DNA from 2 places in the Halomonas sp. NyZ770 genome. Region 2 is predicted to be linked to the other one. Evidence: predicted binding sites of a transcription regulator. Region 2 holds the regulator's gene; the other holds the start of a gene.
The links. Region 2 encodes sigma-54, which starts transcription at its own class of promoters, with help from an activator protein. Its sites were predicted from a motif close to TGGCACNNNNNTTGCTNT; they were not measured.

Region 1 (10,269 bases), 1.9 Mb from region 2:
CCAGCGACACCCAGTATTCGAGGGCTTCGATGGCGGCCGGGTCGTCAAAATAGACCTCGGTGCCATCGTCGTTCATCAGGCGATGGCCGTTCTGGAAGGCAAAGGCCTGGAACATCCAGTAGGGGTAGCCGGTGGATGGCACCATCACGCCCCACTGCTCACCGTTCGAGGCTTCGCGTACGGCGGCGGCCATCTCGGCCATCTCTTCCCAGTTTTCCGGCGGCGTTTCCGGGTCCAGGCCAGCGGCTGCAAAGGCGTCCTTGTTCCAGAACAGCACGATGGTGGAGCGCTGGAAGGGAATGCCGTAGGTCTTGCCATCCAACTGACCGTTCTCCATCAGGCCGGGGTAGAAGCCATCCAGCCACGCTTGCTCTTCCTCGGTGTCGATGAGGTCATCAAAGGCCACGATGGCGTTCTGCTCGATCAGCTCGTACAGGTCGATGGAGAACAGCACCGAGAGCTGAGGCGCATCCCCTGCTTCCATGGCGGACATGGCGCGCACGCGGGTGTCGTCGTAGTTGCCTGCGTAGATGGCTTCCACGTTGATGTCCGGATATTCGCTTTCGAATTCAGCCACCAGGCCATCGATCACGTCGGTCAGTGCGCCCCCCACCGACACCGGGTAGTACATCGTCAAATCGATGGTATCCGCCTGAACCTGAGCGGCGCCCAGTGCGCTGGCAAGCAGGGCGCCGGACATCAAGGGATGAGAAACTCGCATGGCTGACTCCTCGAAGAGTGGGTGATGTCGCAAGGGTTGTGGGGTGGTGAGCAAACTCAGTGCTGAAAAGAGCCCACCGTCGGCGGGCGCGGAATGGTGCGATACGGCGTGAGTTCCAGCGCCGACAGGTCGTCCCGGCGTGTGCCGGAGGGGTCGAACAGGTGGGCCTTGTCTGCCGACCAGAACAGTCGGCAGGGCTGGCCCGTCAGGCGGTGTTTGCCGCCCAGCCGCACACGCAGGGTGTGCTGCCCGACGCTCACATGGGCAATGGTGTCGGCGCCCAGATACTCTTCGCTTTCCACCTGGCCGGGCAGGCCAGCCGCCGAGGCCCCGCGCAGTTCGATATCCTCGGGGCGAATGCCCAACTGGCCGCCTGCCGCGGGCAACGGGGCAACGGGGGTGGTGGGTTCGCCTTCGATCACCGCTCCCTGTGCCCCGGCCACCAGCGGCAGCAGGTTCATGGCCGGGCTGCCGATGAAGCTGGCCGCGAAGGCGCTGGCGGGCTGGTTGTAAAGCTCGTCGGGTGTGCCGTCCTGCACGATATGTCCTTGTTGCATCAAGATCACACGGTCTCCCATGCTCATGGCCTCTACCTGGTCGTGAGTGACGTAAACCACCGTCATATCGAGTCGTGATTGCAGGGCTTTGATCTCCCTGCGCATATCGCTGCGCAGCCGCGCATCCAGGTTGGACAGCGGCTCGTCCATCAAACAGATGGGGTGTTCGGAAATGATGGCGCGCGCCAACGCCACCCGCTGGCGCTGACCGCCGGAAAGCTGTGCCGGTTTGCGGTGCAGATAATCCGTCAGGTCCACCAGCTCGGCCACCTGGGCCAGGCGCTGCTGCCGTTCTGCCTTCGCTACCTTGCGGCTGCGCAGGCCAAAGACGATATTGTCGGCCACGCTCAAGTGCGGAAATAGCGCATAGGACTGAAACACCATGCTCAGACCACGGTCGCCGGGCGGCAGGTGGGTCACGTCCCGTTCGCCGATATGGATGCGGCCACTGCTGGCGTCGTCCAGCCCTGCCAGCATGCGCAGGGTGGTGGATTTTCCACAGCCTGACGGCCCCAGCAGAATGACGAACTGCCCGGGCTGAATATCGAAGGAAATGTCGTTGACTGCCGTGGTCGCGCCCCAGTGCTTGGAGACGCCTGCCAGGCGAATGCGCGATTGGTTCATGGCTCTCATCCGTCATGCGTGGCGACGATCTAGAGTGAGAGCAAGGTGTTGCGTTTGTATGACGCCTGGATGTCAGGTTGATGTCGTGAGGCGGTCACGGGGTGATCTTGATGCCGTAACGCTGCAGGCGGCGCACGACGCTGGATTGGCTGATGCCCAAACGTTTGGCGATGGCATACGTGCTGGGCAGAGTGCTGCACAGTTGGCTCAAGGTCTCGCGCTCGATGCGCGCCAGGTACTCCTTCAGGCTTTCGTCCTGTTGCAGAGACGCTGCTGGGGACGTCAGCCACGCAGTGGGCAGCGGTGTGTCGGGTGGCTCAGAGGCCGAAGGTGCCGCGGGCGCTTCGATCTGGTCGCCGGGGCTTGAGAGCCAGGCTCTTTCCAGCCAGTTTTCCAGCTCCCGCACGTTGCCGGGCCAGTCGCTGCCCATCAGCGTCGACCAGGCCGGGTTACTGATGATTTTTTGGCGGCCATAGCGGTGGTTCAGCCGGGTCAGGCAGGCTTCCACCAGCACGGGAATGTCTTCGCGGCGCTCGCGTAGCGGGGGCAGCGTGATGGGGATGACGTTCAGACGATAGTAGAGGTCCAGCCTGAACAGGCCGGTTTCGACGCGTTTGGCCAAGTCCTGATTGGTCGCCACGACCAGCCGGAAGTTGACGCGACGAGCCCGCGTGTCGCCCAACCGGGTCAGGCTGCCATCCTGAATCACTTTCAGCAGTTTGGTCTGCATCAGCAGCGGCAGCTCGCCAATTTCATCCAGAAAGAGCGTACCCCCTTCGGCCTGCTCCAGCAGTCCGGCCTTGCCTTGCCGCGCGGCACCGCTGAAGGCGCCGGGCTGGTAGCCGAACATTTCCGACTCGAACAGGTTTTCCGGGATCGCTGCGCAGTTGACCTCGATGAACGGGCCATGATGGCGCTCGCTCCAGCGGTGGAGCTGCTTGGCAAAGGCCGTCTTGCCCACGCCAGACTCCCCCAGCATCAGCACGTTGGCATCCGATGGTGCCACGCGCTTGAGCAACAGGGCGATTTCCCGCATCACATGGCTTCTGACCTGAAGGTGGTCCAGCGCAGCATCCAGCGCTTGCTCTTCGGCATCGGGGGCGGCCTGGCTGCGCTTCAAGTGTTCACTAAAACGTTTTTGCAGCAGAGCGTATTCGTCCTGCAGCAGCTGAAGGTCGGTCAAATCCCGTGAGCGGCTGACAATGCGCTCCAGCTTGCCGTTGACGAACACGGGGTAGGCTTCGGCAATGACGCGGCGGCCCGTGCCGGTGATTTGCATTAGCTGAGCGGGCTGGCGAGTGCGGATGACTTCCATGGTGATGGACGGTTTCAGAACACCGGCGGCCTGGAGCTGTTGAACGCTGCTGGAAAGCAGCTCCTCCCGTGATACGCCGTATACCGCCTCGGCGCCGGGGCTGATATCCATAATCTGACCGTCGCCGCTGACGATAAAGAAGTGGTCATTGGCGGTTTCCACGATGGTTTGCAGTACGCGCCTGTCGATTTCACTCATGCGTTCCTCCTTATCTACCGCAGCCGCTTTTGTCTCGTTGGATGAACAGGGCGATGCAAATATGACTCATTGATTCATTTTTGCATCGTTTCATTGGCATTGCGATTCATTTTTGCATCGATGGGGCGGTAATCCTCCCTATTTATCAGCGCAGGTGACTTGGCATGGTCTGTGCAGTGGTCTGTGTATTGATCTGTGCATAAACGATGCATGAGCGATATGAGCTGGATAAATCGCTGAAGCGCCAGGCCCGTCAGGCTGGCCACAATAAATCCAAGGAGAGAACGATGTCGGAATTCAATCAGCCGCTGGGCGGCAACACCATGCCGCGCTTTGCAGGCCCTGCCACCATGATGCGCCTGCCCATGCAACAGAGCGCAGCAGGGTTGGACGCTGCGTTCATCGGCATTCCCATGGATATCGGCACCTCCAATCGCCCGGGTACCCGCCTGGGGCCACGCCAGATTCGCGATGAGTCGCGCATGTTGCGCCCCTACAACATGGCCACGGGGGCGGCTCCCTTCGAGCGGCTTCAGGTCGCCGATATCGGTGACGTGCCCATCAACACCTTTCATCTGCCGAAAAGCGTCGACATCATCACCGCCTTCTACGACGACGTGCTGAAGCACGACTGCATTCCTCTCACGCTGGGGGGCGAGCACACGCTGACGCTGCCGATTCTACGCGCCATGGCCAAAAAGCACGGTCCGGTGGGCTTGATTCATATCGATGCCCATGCGGATGTGAACGAGCACATGTTCGGTGAGCCCATTGCCCATGGCACGCCGTTCCGCCGTGCCCAGGAGGAAGGGCTGCTGGCCCGTGACAAGGTCGTGCAAATCGGCCTGCGTGGAACCGGCTATGCCCCGGAAGATTTCGACTGGTGCCGCAAGCAGGGTTTCCGCGTAGTGCCCGCCGAAGAGTGCTGGTACCGCTCGCTGGCGCCACTGATGGCCGAAGTGCGTGAGCAAATGGGCGATACCCCGGTGTACATCAGTTTCGACATCGATGGTCTGGACCCTTCGGTCGCCCCCGGTACCGGCACGGTGGAAATGGGAGGGCTGACCTCTGCTCAAGGGCTGGAAATCGTGCGCGGTGCCGCTGGCTTGAACATCGTGGGCGGGGACCTGGTCGAGGTGTCGCCGCCGTACGACCCCAGCGGCAACACGGCGCTGATGGGCGCCACGCTGCTGTATGAAATGCTTTGCGTACTGCCCGCAGCGCAACGCCGCCCGTAAGCGCTGCCTGCAAAAGTGCCTTGCACCAAGCGCCGACCTGACAAGGCGCGGATGACAATACACATGAAGGGGAGCGGTGCTCCCCTTCAGGACGCCGCCAGCCCACCTCCAATAATCACATCCAATAGGTGAACCGTATGTCACACTCTAAAGCGACGCCGGAAGCATCCGCTTCGTCCACGTCGATACCCCGCGTGCATCTGCTGAAGTTTCTGATTCCTTCGCTGATCGGCGTGCTGCTGTTTCTGATCCCTTTTCAGTTTGGTGAGACCGTCAATATCGGCATGGGGCTGATGGCCGATGGCCTGCAGACCCTGCTGGGTGGGGCGCTGCCTGCCATTGCGCTAGGCGTGCTGTGCGTTTCCGTGATGGTGACGCTGTACGTCAAGCTGGCAAAGCCCGCCTGGGCACGGCAAGGCCACTTCAAGGAGATGTTCGATGTGGGCCCCGTATGGATTGCCATGCGCGTTCTGGGGGCCGTCTTCGTCATCATGACCTTTTTTCAGGTCGGCCCTGAGTTCGTGACGGCGTCCTTTACCGGCGGCGTAATGCTGAACGATCTGGCACCGGTGCTGCTGACGTTCTTCTTTTTCGCTGCGCTGCTGCTGCCGTTTCTGGTCGAGTTTGGTTTCATGGAGTTTATTGGCACCATGGTGCGCAAGCCGTTTCGCGTCATCTTCAACCTGCCGGGTCGCAGTGCCATCGATGCCACCGCTTCCTGGATGGGTTCGGGCACGGTGGGCGTGCTGATCACCTCGCAGCAGTACGAACAGGGCTTTTACAACGGCCGTGAAGCCTCGGTCATTGCCACCAACTTTTCGGTAGCGTCGATTGCGTTCAGTCTGCTGGTGGTCAATTTCGTCAATCTCAATCACCTGTTCATACCGTTCTACTTTACCGTCGTCGTATCCGGGTTGATCGCGGCGGTGATTGTGTCGCGTATCCCGCCGCTGTCGCGTAAATCCGATGACTACCACGAGCCGGTGGGCTGCCAGCTGAGCGAAGAGCGCACTGACAACGTGGGGTTGCTGCGTTACAGCCTGCTGCAGGCCACCCGCCGTGCGGCGGGCGCACCCGGGCCAAAAGCGCTGGCCCGGCTGGCGCTGCTCAACGTCATCGACATCTTCCTGACGCTGTTGCCGCTGGTATTCGCGATTGGCACCGTGGCGCTGATTCTGGCCGAGTTCACGCCGCTGTTTACCTGGCTCTCGTACCCCATGGTGCCGGTGCTGGAGCTGCTGCGCATTCCTGAAGCCCAGGCGGCTGCACCTGCCACGCTGGTAGGCTTCGCGGACATGTTCCTGCCTGCGGTGCTGGCTACCAACATCGAAAGCGAGCTGACCCGCTTCGTGATTGCCTGCCTTTCCATGACCCAGTTGGTCTATATGTCCGAGATCGGTGCGCTGCTGCTCAAGTCGAAGATTCCCATCAAGTTCTGGGAACTGGCCGTGGTGTTCCTGCTGCGTACGGCCATTACGCTGCCGATCATTGCCTTCATGGCCCACACGTTTTTCTTCTAAGGGGCGATGCATGAACGAGTCGAAGACGATGTCCTGCGCCGACCTGTTGATCCACCTGCTGCGCGATACCTACGGCGTGCGGGCGCTGTTTGGCATTCCCGGCGTGCATACCGTGGAGCTGTACCGTGGCCTGGAGGGCAGCGAGGTGGCGCACATCACCCCGCGCCATGAGCAAGGGGCGGGGTTCATGGCCGATGGTTATGCCCGCGCCAGTGGCCAGCCCGGTGTTTGCCTGATCATTACCGGGCCGGGGATGACCAATATGGCCACCGCCATGGGCCAAGCCCTGGCAGACTCCATCCCCATGCTGGTGATCTCCAGCGTCAATCGTCGCGATACGCTGGGCCTGGGCCAAGGGCGGCTGCACGAACTGCCCAGCCAACAGCAGATGATCAGCGGCGTGGCGCGGTTCAGCCACACCCTGCTGGATGCCAGCACGCTGCCGGAGGTACTTGCCCGCGCCTTTGCCGTGTTCAACGGTGCTCGCCCAGGCCCGGTGCACATCGAAATACCCATCGACCTGTTCAATGCACCCGTACCCGTGCCGACCAGTTGGCAAGCGCCAACGCTATACCGAGCGGCCCCCGACCCGGAAGGCGTGGCCGAAGCGGCTCGCCTGCTCCAGGCGGCGAAGCAGCCCCTGGTGCTGCTGGGGGGTGGCTGTGTGTCAGCGCCAGAAGCCGCGCGAGCGCTGGTTGGGCAACTGGATGCGCCCACGGTGACGACCATCAACGCCAAGGGGCTGCTGGGGCGTGATCACCCGCTGGACCTGGGGGCCAATGCCGCGCTGCCTGCCGTCAGGGAGCTGGCTGCCAGTGCCGATGTGATTCTTGCCATAGGCACCGAGCTGGGCGAAACCGACTATGACGTCGTTTTTGACGACGGTTTTCACCTCAACGGCACGCTGATTCGAATCGACCTGGACCCCGAGCAACTGGTGCGCAATCAGCGCACCACGCTGGGTTTGGTGGGTGATGCCGGGCGCAGTTTGGAGCTTCTGCTTGAGCACTTTTCAGCGCCGCTGAAACATCAGGGCGCCGAGCGAACGGCCGCTGCGCTAAACGCATTGGATTTGGCCAATGATCCTGCGTTTCGCGATTTCGTACCGCTTTATGCCGCGCTGGCCGACCACCTGCCTGGGGCCATCCTGGTCGGCGATTCCACCGCACCGGTGTATGCCGGTAACCATCTGGTCAGTCAGCCTGCGCCCAGGCGCTACTTCAATGCCTCTACCGGCTACGGCACCCTGGGCTATGGGCTGCCTGCGGCACTAGGAGCACAGCTAGCCCGGCCTGATCTCCCCGTCGTCGCGCTGGTGGGAGACGGCGGGGTGATGTTTACGCTCTCGGAGCTTGCCACTGCGGTGGAAGCCCGCCTGCCAGTGGTCATCGTGCTATGGCACAACGCCGGTTATGAAGAGATTCGCCGCTACATGGATGCCAACGGCGTGGCCCGCCTGGGGGTCGATATTCAAGCGCCCAATTTTCTCACCCTGGCCGAAGGCTTCGGCTGCCCCGGCTTGCTGGTAGAGAGCCCCGACGAGCTTTCCAGAGCGCTTGCTCAGCGCGTGCCCAGCGGCCCGCTACTGATCGAAATCGACGCCGCTGCCTGGCAGCGGGCGTGCTCACTTCCCGACTAGGACGTTCCCATGCAGACTCTCGACCAGCAGTTCATCAATAATCAATGGGTCGCCTCGGCGGGCACTCGCCTGCTCGATGTGATGAACCCTTACCGCGAAGAGCGTATTGCGCGAGTGACCGGTGGCGATGCGGCAGACGTCGATGCGGCGGTGGCCGCTGCCCGGCAGGCACAGCCCGAGTGGCAGGCGTTGGGCGGGGCAGCGCGGGCCGAGTATCTGACCAGGTTGGCCGAGGCGCTACAGGCACGGCGTGAGGCCTTGATGCAGCTGTCGGCGACCAACAACGGCAAACCGCTGGCCGAGGCAGGGATCGATCTGGACGATGCGATTGCCTGTTACCGCTATTACGCCGCCCAGGCCAAAGCGCTGGATGCGCGCCAGGGAGAGCGCGTCAGTCTCGAAATGGAAGGCGTAGAAGCCCGCACCTATCATGACCCTGTCGGCGTCGTGGGGCTGATTGCGCCCTGGAACTTCCCGCTGGTGACCAGCGCCTGGAAGCTGGCGCCCGCGCTGGCCGCAGGCTGTACGGTGGTGTTCAAACCCTCGGAAGTCACCCCTCTGCCCGAGCGGGTGCTGGCGGAGATCGCGCTGGACATTGGCCTGCCCGCAGGCGTACTGAATCTGCTCAATGGCGACGGTGAAGGCATTGGCGCGCCGCTCACTCACCATGCAGGTGTGGATAAAATCTCCTTTACCGGCAGTAACCGCGTGGGCGAGGCCGTCATGCAGGCCGCCAGCGCGCGCACTGCGAGCGTATCGCTGGAGCTGGGCGGCAAATCCCCCATCCTGGTGATGGACGATGCCGACCCCGCCCAGGCCGCTGACTGGGTGATGGCGGGTATCTACTTCAACGCCGGGCAGATTTGCTCTGCCACCTCGCGACTGCTGGTGCACGAAGACGTTGCCGAGGCGCTCTACGCGGCGCTTGCCGAGCGTATGGACGCGCTGACGCTGGGAGACCCGCTCGCTGAAGGCACCGGCCTGGGGCCGTTGACCAGCGCCAGGCAGCGCGATGCCGTACAGCGCTATCTCGATATTGCCGAGCAGGAAGGGCTGACGGTAGTGCGCGATGTGCGGCATCGCACGCTACCCACCCAAGGCTATTTTCTGGCACCCACGCTTTACCGCGATGTGCCGGTAGAGAGCCGTCTGTGGAAAGAAGAGATCTTCGGCCCCGTGCTTTGCGGTCGCAGCGTGGCAAGCGAGGCCGAAGCCATTCGGCTTGCCAATGACAGTGACTTTGGCCTCGCCGCCACGGTGATCAGCGGTGATCCAGAACGCGCCAAGCGGATTGGCCGCCAGCTGAAAGCGGGCAGTATCTGGTACAACAGCGAGCAGCTCGTGCTGCCCGAAACCGCCTGGGGTGGCTTCAAGCGCAGTGGCATCGGGCGCGAGCTGGGCCCTTGGGGGTTGAGTGCCTACCTGGAAGTGAAGCATGTGGTTGGCCCGGCGTGAGTCGCCGGGCCAACGCTCACGTCTGGTGGCGCAAAATGGTCGGCGCTGACCACTGCTGACACACGGGCATGACTTCCAGGCGGGTGATGTTGACGTGGGCAGGCAGGGAGGCCACATGCAGCGCCTGCGCGGCCACGTCTTCTGGCTGGAGCGGCTGGGCGCCTTCGTAGTAGCGGTCTGCAACGCCCTGGTCGCCCTTCATGCGCACCAGGGTGAACTCGCTGGCCGTCATGCCGGGGGCCAGGTCCGTGACGCGAATGCCCAGCGGGCCCACGTCACAGCGCAGGTTATAGCTGAACTGCTCCACGAAGGCCTTGGTGGCGCCGTAAACATGGCCGCCCGGGTAGGGCGTATTGGCGGCAATGGAGCCCAGGTTGATGATCGTGGCCCCTGGGGTGGAAGCGCTCAGCAGCGGCAGCAGGTGCTTGGTGACGTTGACCAGCCCCTTGATATTGGTGTCGATCATGCGATGCCAGTCTTCCAGCGATGCTTGCGGCGCCGGGTCCTTGCCCAGCGCCAGCCCGGCATTGTTGATCAGCGTATGCACGCGCTGAAAACGCTCGGGCAAGGCCGCCACGACCTCGGCCACCGCCTCGGCGTCGCTGACGTCCAAAGCCGCCGTATGGGTAGGCACGCGCTGTTCGAAGGTGGCCTGCAGCTGCGCCAGGCGGTCCTGGCGCCGCCCGGTCAATACCAGTGCCCAACCCGCGTCGGCAAAAAGATGCGCGCATGCCAGCCCGATGCCGGACGTCGCACCGGTGATGAACACGACCTGCTCGGTTTCGTGCATGGAGAATACTCCCACATTGAATTGTCATGGAACCTCTCGGGGTAGCGCCATTGGGTAACGAACCCGAGCCCTTGAGTATCCATCTTTAGTCGCAGCCTTTCGCAGCGTCCCGGAAAAAGTGCCGCTATGGGGGACATTGCAGCCATCGTCATTGACGAAGCCTGCCTTCTCGAACGCCGATTTGAGCCGTTTGGCGGCTTGTTTCAAGATCG
Region 2 (10,269 bases):
GGGCGCTCTTTATTGCCGACCGGCTTTTTGGTGACGCACTGGCCCAGGCCACCACCATTCATTATCGCGTGCGAGGTCCCTGGACCTCGCCGCAGGTTACTTTAGAAGGCCCTCAATGACCGCACACACAAGCGATATAGAGTCTGCAATTTCCATTTTGCTAACGCCGGGTGGTCTCGATCTGGAAGCCCTGGATACGGGCCTTGGCTACGCCATGGGGGCAGGCATCGATTATGCTGACCTTTACTTTCAGCGCACCTGGCAGGAGGGGTGGGTGCTGGAAGACGGTGAGGTCAAGGAAGCGAGTTACAACATCGATGGCGGGGTCGGTGTGCGGGCGCTGGCCGGTGAAAAAACCGGCTTTGCCTACTCCAACCAGATTACTGCCGATGCTCTGATGGATACCGGACGCACCGCGTCGGGCATCGTGCGCAGTGGCAAGCAGTTGCCTGGCCAGCGTGTCGTGCCGGTAAGCGCAGCGGCGCGCTATGCAGGTATCGACCCGCTGGCAGGGCTGAGCGCCGAGGAGAAGGTGGCCATGCTGAAGCAGGCCGACCGCGTCGCGCGCGCTGCCGACCCCAGCATCAGCCAGGTCAGTGCCTCGCTGTCCGGCACCTACGAAGTCGTGCTGGTGCGCGCTAGCGACGGTACCCTGGCGGCGGACGTGCGACCGCTGGTACGTTTCAATGTCAGCGTGATCGCGGCCAAGAATGGCCGTCGGGAGCGCGGTAGCGCCGGTGGCGGTGGGCGCTACTCCATGGCTCGCCTGCGCGATGAGGGGGTGGCCGAGCGCTATGCCCAGGAGGCCGTGCGTCAGGCGCTGGTCAACCTGGAAGCGGTGGATGCACCCGCTGGACAGATGCCCGTGGTGCTTGGCGCTGGATGGCCCGGCATCCTCTTGCACGAGGCGGTCGGGCACGGCCTGGAGGGTGACTTCAATCGCAAGGGAAGCTCGGCTTTCGCCGGGCGAATGGGCCAGCGCGTGGCGGCCAAGGGCGTCACTGTGGTAGACGATGCCACGGTCATGGATAGCCGCGGGGCGCTCAGCGTCGATGACGAGGGCACGCCGGGCCAGTACACCCCCCTGATCGAGGATGGCATCCTCACCGGCTACATGCAGGACAAGCTGAACGCGCGGTTGATGAACATGGCGCCAACCGGGAACGCGCGGCGTGAGTCCTTTGCCCACCTGCCGATGCCGCGTATGACCAACACGGTGATGCTGGCCGGGCAAGATGCGCCGGAAGACATCATCAAGAGCGTCAAGCGCGGCCTTTACGCGGTCAGCTTCGGTGGCGGGCAGGTAGATATCACGTCGGGCAAGTTCGTGTTTTCAGCCAGCGAAGCCTACCTGATCGAAGATGGCCGCATCACCTCGCCAGTCAAGGGCGCCACGCTGATCGGCAATGGCCCTGAGGCGATGGGACGAGTGTCCATGATTGGCCATGACCTGGCCATGGATACCGGGATTGGCGTATGCGGCAAGGAGGGCCAGGGCGTGCCGGTAGGCGTTGGGCAGCCCACCCTCAAGCTGGACGAGCTGACCGTCGGTGGCACGCAATCCGGCTAGTCAGACAGCGCAGCTCGTCATCGTTGGTGTGGGGGTCAGAGCGCCAGCGTATCGCGCAAGTGCTTGAACAGCTTGCGCGCGCTGGTCGGCGGTTTACCTTGCTCACGCTCCTTGCGGGCGTTACGCACCAGCTGACGCAGGGTCTGGCGGTCGGCATCGGGGTAGTCGGCAAGGAACAGGTCGACGGCGTCGTCACCCTCGTCGACCAGCCGATCACGCCACTTTTCCAGGCGGTGAAAGGCATGGTCGCGCTGCTCTTTCTCTTGCTCGATGGCATCGAATACCCCCTGGATGGCGGCTAGATCCTCCTTGCGGATCAGCTTGCCCACGTACTGCATGTGGCGGCGGCGGCCTTCATGGGAGCGGATGCGCGAGGTTTCCTCGATGGCCCGCAACATGTCGTCAGACAGCGGAAAACGCGCTCGTTCGGCGGGTTTCATGGCAATCAAGGTTTCGCCAAGCGCCTGAAGAGCATGCATTTCACGCTTGAGCTGGGATTTACTGGGACGCTCTTCCTGCTCGTCAATATCGAGGGGCTCGGGGCGTTGCTTAGGCATACAGACACTCACTGATTTGGATTCGTCGGCAGCATTATATCAGGCTGCGACCATAACATTGATTCGCCAATGCAATTGAGGCGAAAAGGAGACCACATGGCACAGGCATTTGATGCAGCAGCGCAACAGGCGCTACTGGCCCAGCGGGCGGAAGAAGCCCTTGGCCTGGCGAAAACGCTGGGCGCCGATGCCGCTGAAGTAGGCGCCAGTGTCGACCAGGGGGTGGGCGTCAGCGTACGGCTCGGCGAGGTCGAGACCGTCGAGCTTTCCCGTGACCAGGGAATCGCCATTACGGTCTACGTTGGCCAGCGCAAGGGGAGCGCCTCCTCCACGGATGCCAGCAGCGCCTCGCTGCGCGCCACGGTGGAAAAGGCCCTGGCAATTGCGCGCTATACCGGCGAAGACCCTGCTGCCGGGTTGGCAGACGCTGCGCTGATGGCGACCCGGATGCCGGATCTCAAGGTGCACCACCCGTGGGCGCTCTCGACCGAGCAGGCCATCGAGCTGGCGCTGCGCTGTGAACAGGCCGGGCGCAGCGTGGACGGTATTCACCAGTCCGAAGGTGCCTCGTTGTCCAGTGGCGAGGGCGTGCGGGTCTACGCCAATAGCCATGGCTTTCTAGGTACCCAAAAGGGCAGCAGCCATTCGCTGTCCTGCATGCTGATCGCCCAGGATGACAAGGGTATGCAGCGCGACTATGACTACACGTCGGCACGCAATCCCGTACAGCTGCGTGACCCGGAGGACGTCGGGCGCGAAGCGGCCGCACGCACCCTGCGGCGGCTGGGTGCGCGCAAGCCGCCCACCGGTACGTTTCCCGTGCTGTTCGACCCAACCCTGGCCGCAGGCCTGGTAGGCCACCTGATGGGCGCGTTGGCGGGCGGGGCGTTATATCGTGAAGCATCGTTCTTGTGTGATCGCCTGGGCAGCCCGCTTTTCCCGGAGTGGATGGGGCTGGAGGAGCGCCCCATGGAAGTCGGCGCCACGGCCAGCTCGCCCTTCGACGCCGAGGGTGTGCAGACCCGAGATAACCGTTTCATCGAGCAGGGCAGGATCGCCAGCTACATGCTGTCTGCCTACAGCGCGCGTCGCCTGGGTATGCAGTCGACGGGGAACGCTGGCGGAGCGCGTAACCTGCGTCTGTTGGCCCCGCTGACACCGCGTCACGAGCTGTTGCAGCAGATGGGGCGGGGTATTTGGGTCACCGAGCTGATGGGGCAGGGGGTCAATGCTGTGACGGGTGACTACTCTCGCGGTGCGGCCGGTTTCTGGGTGGAGAATGGCGAGGTACAGTACCCCATCGAAGAGTTCACCATTGCCAGCAATCTCAACACCATGTTCGCTGGCCTGATGGGGATTGGCGATGATACCGATACGCGTGGCAGCATTCATACCGGCAGCTGGCTGGTGGACGCCATGACGGTGGCGGGCAGCTGACGAGGGTTACTGATCCTCGTCGAAGCGGGCGTCGAACAGGGCCTGGATGGCATCGAGGGCCTGGTCGGCGTCTTCACCTTCTGCGGTAATGGTGAGTGACGTACCGCAGGGGGCCGCCAGCATCAGCAGCGACATGATGTTGGCCGCATCGGCCTTTTGCTGCTGTTTGTACACGTGAATGCGGGCTGAAAACTGCTGGCCGCACTTGACCAGTTTGGTGGCGGCGCGGGCATGAAGGCCGCGTTGGTTGGTCAGCGTTAAGGTTCTTTCAGGCACTCTGGTTCCTTTTTGCCGAGTGATATCAGGGCGACGTCGTGTCGCTGGGAGGGGTGGAAGAAGCGGCATCGACGGTAGCGGGTAATTCGCTCAGCGTGTACTGCAAGCCCAATTCCCGGTGTCTGAGCTGAATAGCGCCAGTGCGCTTGACCAGCGATTGCGCCAGTTGCTCGACCATGTAGACAGAGCGATGCTGTCCGCCGGTACAGCCAATGGCCACGGTCATATAGCTGCGTTGACTGCTTTGGTAAGCAGGTAGCCATTTCTCCAGCCAGGCATGAATATCGTCACGCATGTCATCGACGATGGTGTAGCCGCTCAAGAAGGCCTTGATGTTGGCGTCGCGTCCGGTGAACTGCCGCAAGCTGGGGTCCCAGTAGGGGTTGGGCAGGCAGCGCACGTCGAACACGATATCGGCATCCATGGGTACGCCCCGTTTGTAGCCGAAAGATTCGAACGTCAGGGTCAACTGGTCACGCCGCTGATGAGCAACCTGATCGGTGATGCGGCGGCGTAGGTCGTGTACCGAAAGACGCGACGTGTCGATCAGCAGGTCAGCCAGGTCCCGAATCTCGAGCAGGGTTTCTTCTTCCTTGTTGATGGCCTCTTCCAGGGTCATGTCGCTATCGCGCGTCAGCGGGTGGCGCCGACGGGTGGCCGAGTAGCGCTCCAGCAGAATGCGAGCGTCCGTGGTCAGGTAGATGACCTGAAAACGGATCTGACGCTGGCGTAGTTCTTCCAGCAGAGCAGGCAACTGTTCCAGTGCAGTAGGCAAGTTGCGCGCATCGATGCTGACGGCCAAATGAGTACGCCCCCCCTGTTGACGCAGTTCATCGACCAGCGAGCCCAGCAGCATGGCAGGCAGGTTGTCGATGGCGTAATAGCCAAGATCTTCCAGCGCCTGTAGGGCGATGGACTTACCGGACCCTGAACGGCCGCTAATGATCACCAGCTGCATAGCGCATCTCTCTTGGCTTGAGAAGGAATAGGGGGTTACCGACGGCCTTGCTGCCCGGCAAAGGCTGCGCTAGGCAGCCTGCTCGCGAATCTTATCGGTCAACAGCGTCAGCAGTTCACGCTGGCTGCTGACATTGCGCAATTGCTGGCGTGTGGCTGCGTCGTTCATGATCGTGGCGACCTGACCCAATAGCGCCAAATGCGTATCATCGGCTTCTTCGGGTACCAGCAGCACGAACACCAGATCGACGGGGTCACCATCGATGGCATCGAAGTCGACGGGTTCGGCCAGCTTGAGAAAACCGGCAATGGGCGTGCTGCAGTGAGGACTGCGTGCGTGGGGAATGGCCACGCCATTGCCGATGCCGGTACTGCCCAGCCGTTCACGGCCAATCAATCGACTGAAGACTTCCTGGCTATCCAGGCTGGGCGTGTTTTGAGCGATAAAGGTGCTGAAAAACTCCAGCACCCTTTTTTTGCTGCCCCCGGGCACGTCGTACAGCACGCGCTCCGGGGGGAGAATGGTTTCCAACGTCATCGGGTTAACGCACGCCAGCGCCTTGGGCGCGGGCTTGTGCTTTTTCCTTGTGTTTTACGAGCTGACGGTCGATTTTGTCCGCCAGGGCGTCAATGGCTGCGTACATGTCGTTGTCCAGCGCTTCGGCATGAAGGTCGGCTCCTGCTGCGTGCAGGGTGCAGGCGGCTTGCTGGCGCTCCTTTTCAACAGATAAGGTGACCTGGACGGTCGTGATGTTGTCGTAGTGACGTTCAACGCGTTCCAGCTTTTCGTTTACGTAGTCACGCAAGGCGTCAGTCAGTTCAACGTGATGACCAGTGATGTTTACTTGCATTGACGTGCTCCTTATCCATCGGACTGTACTTCGATTGTAACCCTTTTTGGGCCATTGCAAAGCCCTCGTCGAGAGTTTGTTGGGCGAGAGCGTTTAACTAGCGTAAACGACGGCGCTCACTCGACGAAGGTATACCCATCGACTCACGGTACTTGGCCACGGTGCGGCGGGCCACGGTAATGCCGCCCGCTTCCAGCAGGGTGACCAGACGGCTGTCGGAGAGTGGCTTGCCCGGAGGCTCGTCCTGAATCAGTTTCTTGATGCGTGCTCGAATGGCCGTGCTGGAATGGCTGTCGCCACCTTCCTGGCCGCTGACTTGGCTGGAGAAGAAGTACTTGAGCTCGAACACCCCGCGCGGGGTATGAATGTATTTCTGGGTAGTGACCCGCGAGATGGTCGATTCATGCATCTCCACCGCTTCGGCGATATCGGCCAGAATCAGCGGTTTCATGGCTTCTTCGCCATGCTCCAGAAAGCCGATCTGCCGAGCAATGATCTCGCGCCCCACGCGCAGCAGGGTGTCGTTGCGGCTCGAAAGGCTTTTGATCAGCCAGCGAGCCTCCTGGAGATGCTCTTTCAGAAACTGGTTGTCCTGGCTCTTGTCGGCGCGTTTGATCAGGCTGGCGTAGTCGGGCTGAATACGCAGTCGAGGCAGCGCTTCCGGGTTGAGTTCCAGGTGCCAGCCCTCGTGATCGTGGCGTACCACCAGATCTGGCGTGACATAGCTGTCGTCGGTGATGCCGTAGGCGCTTCCAGGCCTGGGGTCAAGGCTGCGGATTAAACGGATGACATCGTCCAACTGCTCGTCGTCGAGGCTCAGGCGTCGCTTCAGCAAGCGCATGTCGTCCTTGCCAAGGGCTTCGAGAAACTGGCGTACCAGGCGTTTGGCAGGCATCAGCAGCGGGGTGTCTTCGGGCAGCGAGGCCAGCTGCAGCATCAAGCACTCCCGCAGGTCACGGGCAAATACTCCGGTGGGTTCGAACTGCTGAAGGCGCAGCAGGGTGTTTTCGACCTCGCGCTGGCTCAGGCCGTCGTGGCCTTGTGCCTTGAGCCCCTCGCGAATGTCGTTGAGAGGCTGGGTCAGGTAGCCGTTGGCATCCAGCGCATCGATGAGGCTTTCGGCGATGGCATGTTCACGGGAGGAGAAGTCGGTCATGGCCAATTGCCAAAGCAGGTGACCGTGCAGGCTCTGCCCCGCCGCCTGACGCTCGAAGTCCGGGCCTTCGCTGCTGCCGCCCATGCTCCCCATGTCCTGGTACGTGTCGGACCAGTCGCTGTCTACGGAAAGCTCGCTGGGGATGCTGTCTGCCCACTCGGCTTCCTGAGGCTCGCTGACGGCCTGTTCGCCAAACTCATCTTCCTGCTCGAGCATGGGGTTGGCATCCAGCGCCTGCTGAATTTCTTGACGAAGGTCCAGCGTCGATAGCTGAAGCAGCGCAATGGCCTGCTGCAGCTGAGGTGTCATGGTCAGCTGTGTGCCGATGCGCAGTTGAAGAGAAGCTTTCATGACCATCTGAGAACCACTCGTTAATCAGAAAGCTCCACCCTAGAGCGAGTCTCCGTTTGGTGCAAGTGCAATAAGCATGCCACTAAATAAAATGTCTTCGTGGGCCATTGTTTAAAGCCGGAAGTCGGCGCCCAGATAGACGTCGCGTACCTTCTGGTTATTGAGGATTTCCTGGGGGTTTCCACTGGCGATGATGTGTCCGTCGCCAACAATGTAGGCAATATCGCAGATATCCAGAGTTTCACGCACGTTGTGGTCGGTGATGAGGACGCCAATATGACGCTTCTTGAGGGCGCGTATGATCGATTTGATATCGCCCACGGAAATGGGGTCGACGCCGGCAAATGGTTCATCCAGCAGAATGAAGGCAGGTTCGGTGGCCAGCGAGCGGGCGATCTCCACCCGCCGCCGCTCGCCGCCCGAGAGGCTCATGCCCAGGTTGTCGCGAATGTGGGTGATGTGAAAATCTTCCAGCAGAGATTCGAGCTTGGCTTCTCGGCTGCTGCGGTCGAGCTCACGACGCGTTTCCAGAATGGCCATGATATTGTCGGCCACCGACAGTTTGCGAAAGATCGATGCTTCCTGAGGCAGGTAGCCGATGCCTGCCAGGGCACGTTCATGCATCGGCGCCCGGGTCAGGTCGAGATCGTCGATGCCCACTTTGCCAGCATCGGCCTTCACCAGGCCGACGATCATGTAGAACGAGGTGGTCTTGCCTGCGCCGTTGGGGCCTAGCAGGCCAACGACACTGCCTTGGGCAATTTCCAGGTTGATATCCTTGACCACGCGGCGGCGCTTGTAACTCTTGGCCAGATGCTGTGCATGGAGCGTCTTGACCGCTGCAGTGTCGGGGCTGATGGCTGTCACGAGGGGCTCTCTCTATTGCTCGGGCTGTAAGGTCATGCGGATGCGTTGCGGTGCGCTGCCGCTGACATCGGAGCGTGCTTGGACCACCCCGCGGTCGATGAAGTATTCGAGCCGTCCACCCTGGAAGCGATCCCCTTGCTGGGTCAGTTCGGCCTGGTCGATCAGCTCTACACGCCGCTCGGACACATGGTAGACGATGCGCCGCGCCCAGCCTTCCATGGGCGTCGTCTGGTCTTCCAGCTGGTTGCGCAGGTAGGCACGCTCGCCCGTGGCGACGGCCCGGGAGAGCTCGCCCGCCTCGTTGCGATGAATTTCGACACGCTCTCCGCGCAGCTGCATTTCACCTTGGCGAATGTCGACGTTGCCGGTATAGACCGCCGTGCCCGCACGTTGGTCCAGGTCCAGGCGGTCGGCTTCCACTTCAACGGGGGCCTGTTGTTGAGCGGCGGCAGGCAGTACGCCTACCACCATGGGAACGGCAAGGGCGAACAGTGCCGTACGAAGCAGGGCGTTCATGGCGACTCCTGAGAAGATTGGGGGGCGGGCGGATGCACGCCGCGCACGTTATCGATCAAACTGACACGGCTGTCGTCCAGCCAGACATCCATGCGTGAGGCTTCGATGCGTTGAGGTGGCTGCTGCAGTATCACAGGGGTGTCGCTCCAGGCATGACGCTCCAGTCCATCATAGTGCAGCAGGTCGGTATCCAGCTGCCAGCCTTCGTCCGGCGCCAGCAGGCGTGCGGATCCGGCCAGGGTCAGCGCCTGGGAGTCCATGTTCAAGGTGCCGGTGTCGGCAATGGCCAGCCATTCACGCTGCTCGCTGTCGAACAGGGTGGCGCGTGGTGACGTGACGTGGGTCATGGCCGCCTGCGGGGTATGTACCAGACGCGGTGCCACCAAGGATTGCTGAAGCGTGCCGTCTTCACCGAACAGGGTGATTTCGGCATTTTCCAGCACGTGCCCGGGCTCTTGGGCCTGGGCCTCGGGGTCTACTTCACGCTGTTGAGGGGCGCGTGGATCCAGCCACACCAACAGCCCACCCAGGGTGATGACCAGGCCCGACAGCCAGACGCGTTTTCTCACCCTGATGCCCATTCAGACGGAACCGTGCAGATAAGTGTCGAGTACGGCGTCCCAGTGCCCCTGGCTGGTGAGCAGCGTGTCACAGATTTCGCGCACGGCGCCATGCCCGCCCAGGCGATCGGTAATCCAGTCGGCGTGGGTGTGCATGTAGTCGGGGGCGTTGGGCACAGTGATGCCGACGCCGGAGCGCTTGATCGGCGCGAGGTCCGGGAGGTCGTCGCCACAGAACGCAACCTGTTCCAGGGTAATGTCTAACCGTTGGCATAGCCCGCGCAGGGTGGCGAGCTTGTCTTCACAGCCTTGGTAGACATGGCTGATGCCCAGCGCTGCGGCACGCTGGCTGACCATGGGAGAGTCACGGCCGGTAATCAGCGCGACGTGAATGCCGACCCGTTTGAGCAGCTTCAGCCCGTGGCCATCCTGGGTGTGAAAGGCCTTGATTTCGATGCCATCGGCCTGGAAGTACAGGCGGCCGTCGGTCAGCACGCCGTCCACGTCCAGGGCCAGCAGTTTTACACGGCGTATACGATCTAAAAGTGCGTCAGGTAGGGCCATAGAGCCTCCGTATCATCCATCATTGGATCATGGGTCAGATAACGCCGCTTGCCAGCAGGTCATGCATATGCAGAGCGCCAATCGGGCGCTGCTGTTCATCGACCACGGCCAGCGCCGTGATACGACTATCTTCCATTATACGCACGGCTTCGGCCGCCAGAACGTCGGGGCCGATGCGTTTGCCTGGCCGTGTCATGACGTCGTCCACCTTGACGTCGCGCAGGTCGTGAAACTGGTCCAGCGTGCGCCGCAGGTCGCCATCGGTATAGACACCGGCCAACCTGCCCTGGCTATCGATGACGCAGGTAAAGCCGAGCCCCTGGCGGGTGATTTCCAGCAGGGCATCGCGCAGTGGGCTGCCCAGTGCAACCCGAGGAAGCCGAGAGCCATCGTGCATCAGATCACGCACGCGCAGCAGCAGTCGCTTGCCCAGGCTGCCGCCAGGATGCGAGAGCGCGAAATCTTCGGCCGTGAAACCGCGTGCTTCCAGCAGTGCGACGGCCAGCGCGTCACCTAGCGCAAGCGCTGCCGTCGTCGAGCTGGTGGGGGCCAGATCCAGTGGGCAGGCTTCACGTTCGACGCCGCTGTCCAGGTGGGCCTCGGCGTG

Region 1: the regulator sigma-54 is predicted to act here: its motif matches at 3,576-3,593, upstream of speB (agmatinase).

Annotation. Positions count from the first base shown of each region.
Region 1 is NZ_CP085143.1:3,429,818-3,440,086, reverse strand. Features, by position in the region: gene LG409_RS15875 (ABC transporter substrate-binding protein) at 1-700, opposite strand, end outside; gene LG409_RS15870 (ABC transporter ATP-binding protein) at 778-1,902, opposite strand; gene LG409_RS15865 (sigma-54 interaction domain-containing protein) at 1,997-3,415, opposite strand; gene speB (agmatinase) at 3,703-4,653, shown strand; gene LG409_RS15855 (YjiH family protein) at 4,791-6,173, shown strand; gene LG409_RS15850 (5-guanidino-2-oxopentanoate decarboxylase) at 6,184-7,812, shown strand; gene LG409_RS15845 (aldehyde dehydrogenase family protein) at 7,822-9,267, shown strand; gene LG409_RS15840 (SDR family NAD(P)-dependent oxidoreductase) at 9,284-10,057, opposite strand.
Region 2 is NZ_CP085143.1:1,526,559-1,536,827, forward strand. Features, by position in the region: gene LG409_RS06925 (YhdP family phospholipid transporter) at 1-119, shown strand, start outside; gene tldD (metalloprotease TldD) at 116-1,570, shown strand; gene yjgA (ribosome biogenesis factor YjgA) at 1,606-2,127, opposite strand; gene pmbA (metalloprotease PmbA) at 2,224-3,564, shown strand; gene LG409_RS06945 (HPr family phosphocarrier protein) at 3,571-3,840, opposite strand; gene rapZ (RNase adapter RapZ) at 3,866-4,798, opposite strand; gene ptsN (PTS IIA-like nitrogen regulatory protein PtsN) at 4,868-5,335, opposite strand; gene hpf (ribosome hibernation-promoting factor, HPF/YfiA family) at 5,340-5,648, opposite strand; gene LG409_RS06965 (RNA polymerase factor sigma-54) at 5,746-7,161, opposite strand; gene lptB (LPS export ABC transporter ATP-binding protein) at 7,267-8,013, opposite strand; gene lptA (lipopolysaccharide transport periplasmic protein LptA) at 8,035-8,538, opposite strand; gene lptC (LPS export ABC transporter periplasmic protein LptC) at 8,535-9,119, opposite strand; gene LG409_RS06985 (KdsC family phosphatase) at 9,120-9,662, opposite strand; gene LG409_RS06990 (KpsF/GutQ family sugar-phosphate isomerase) at 9,697-10,269, opposite strand, start outside.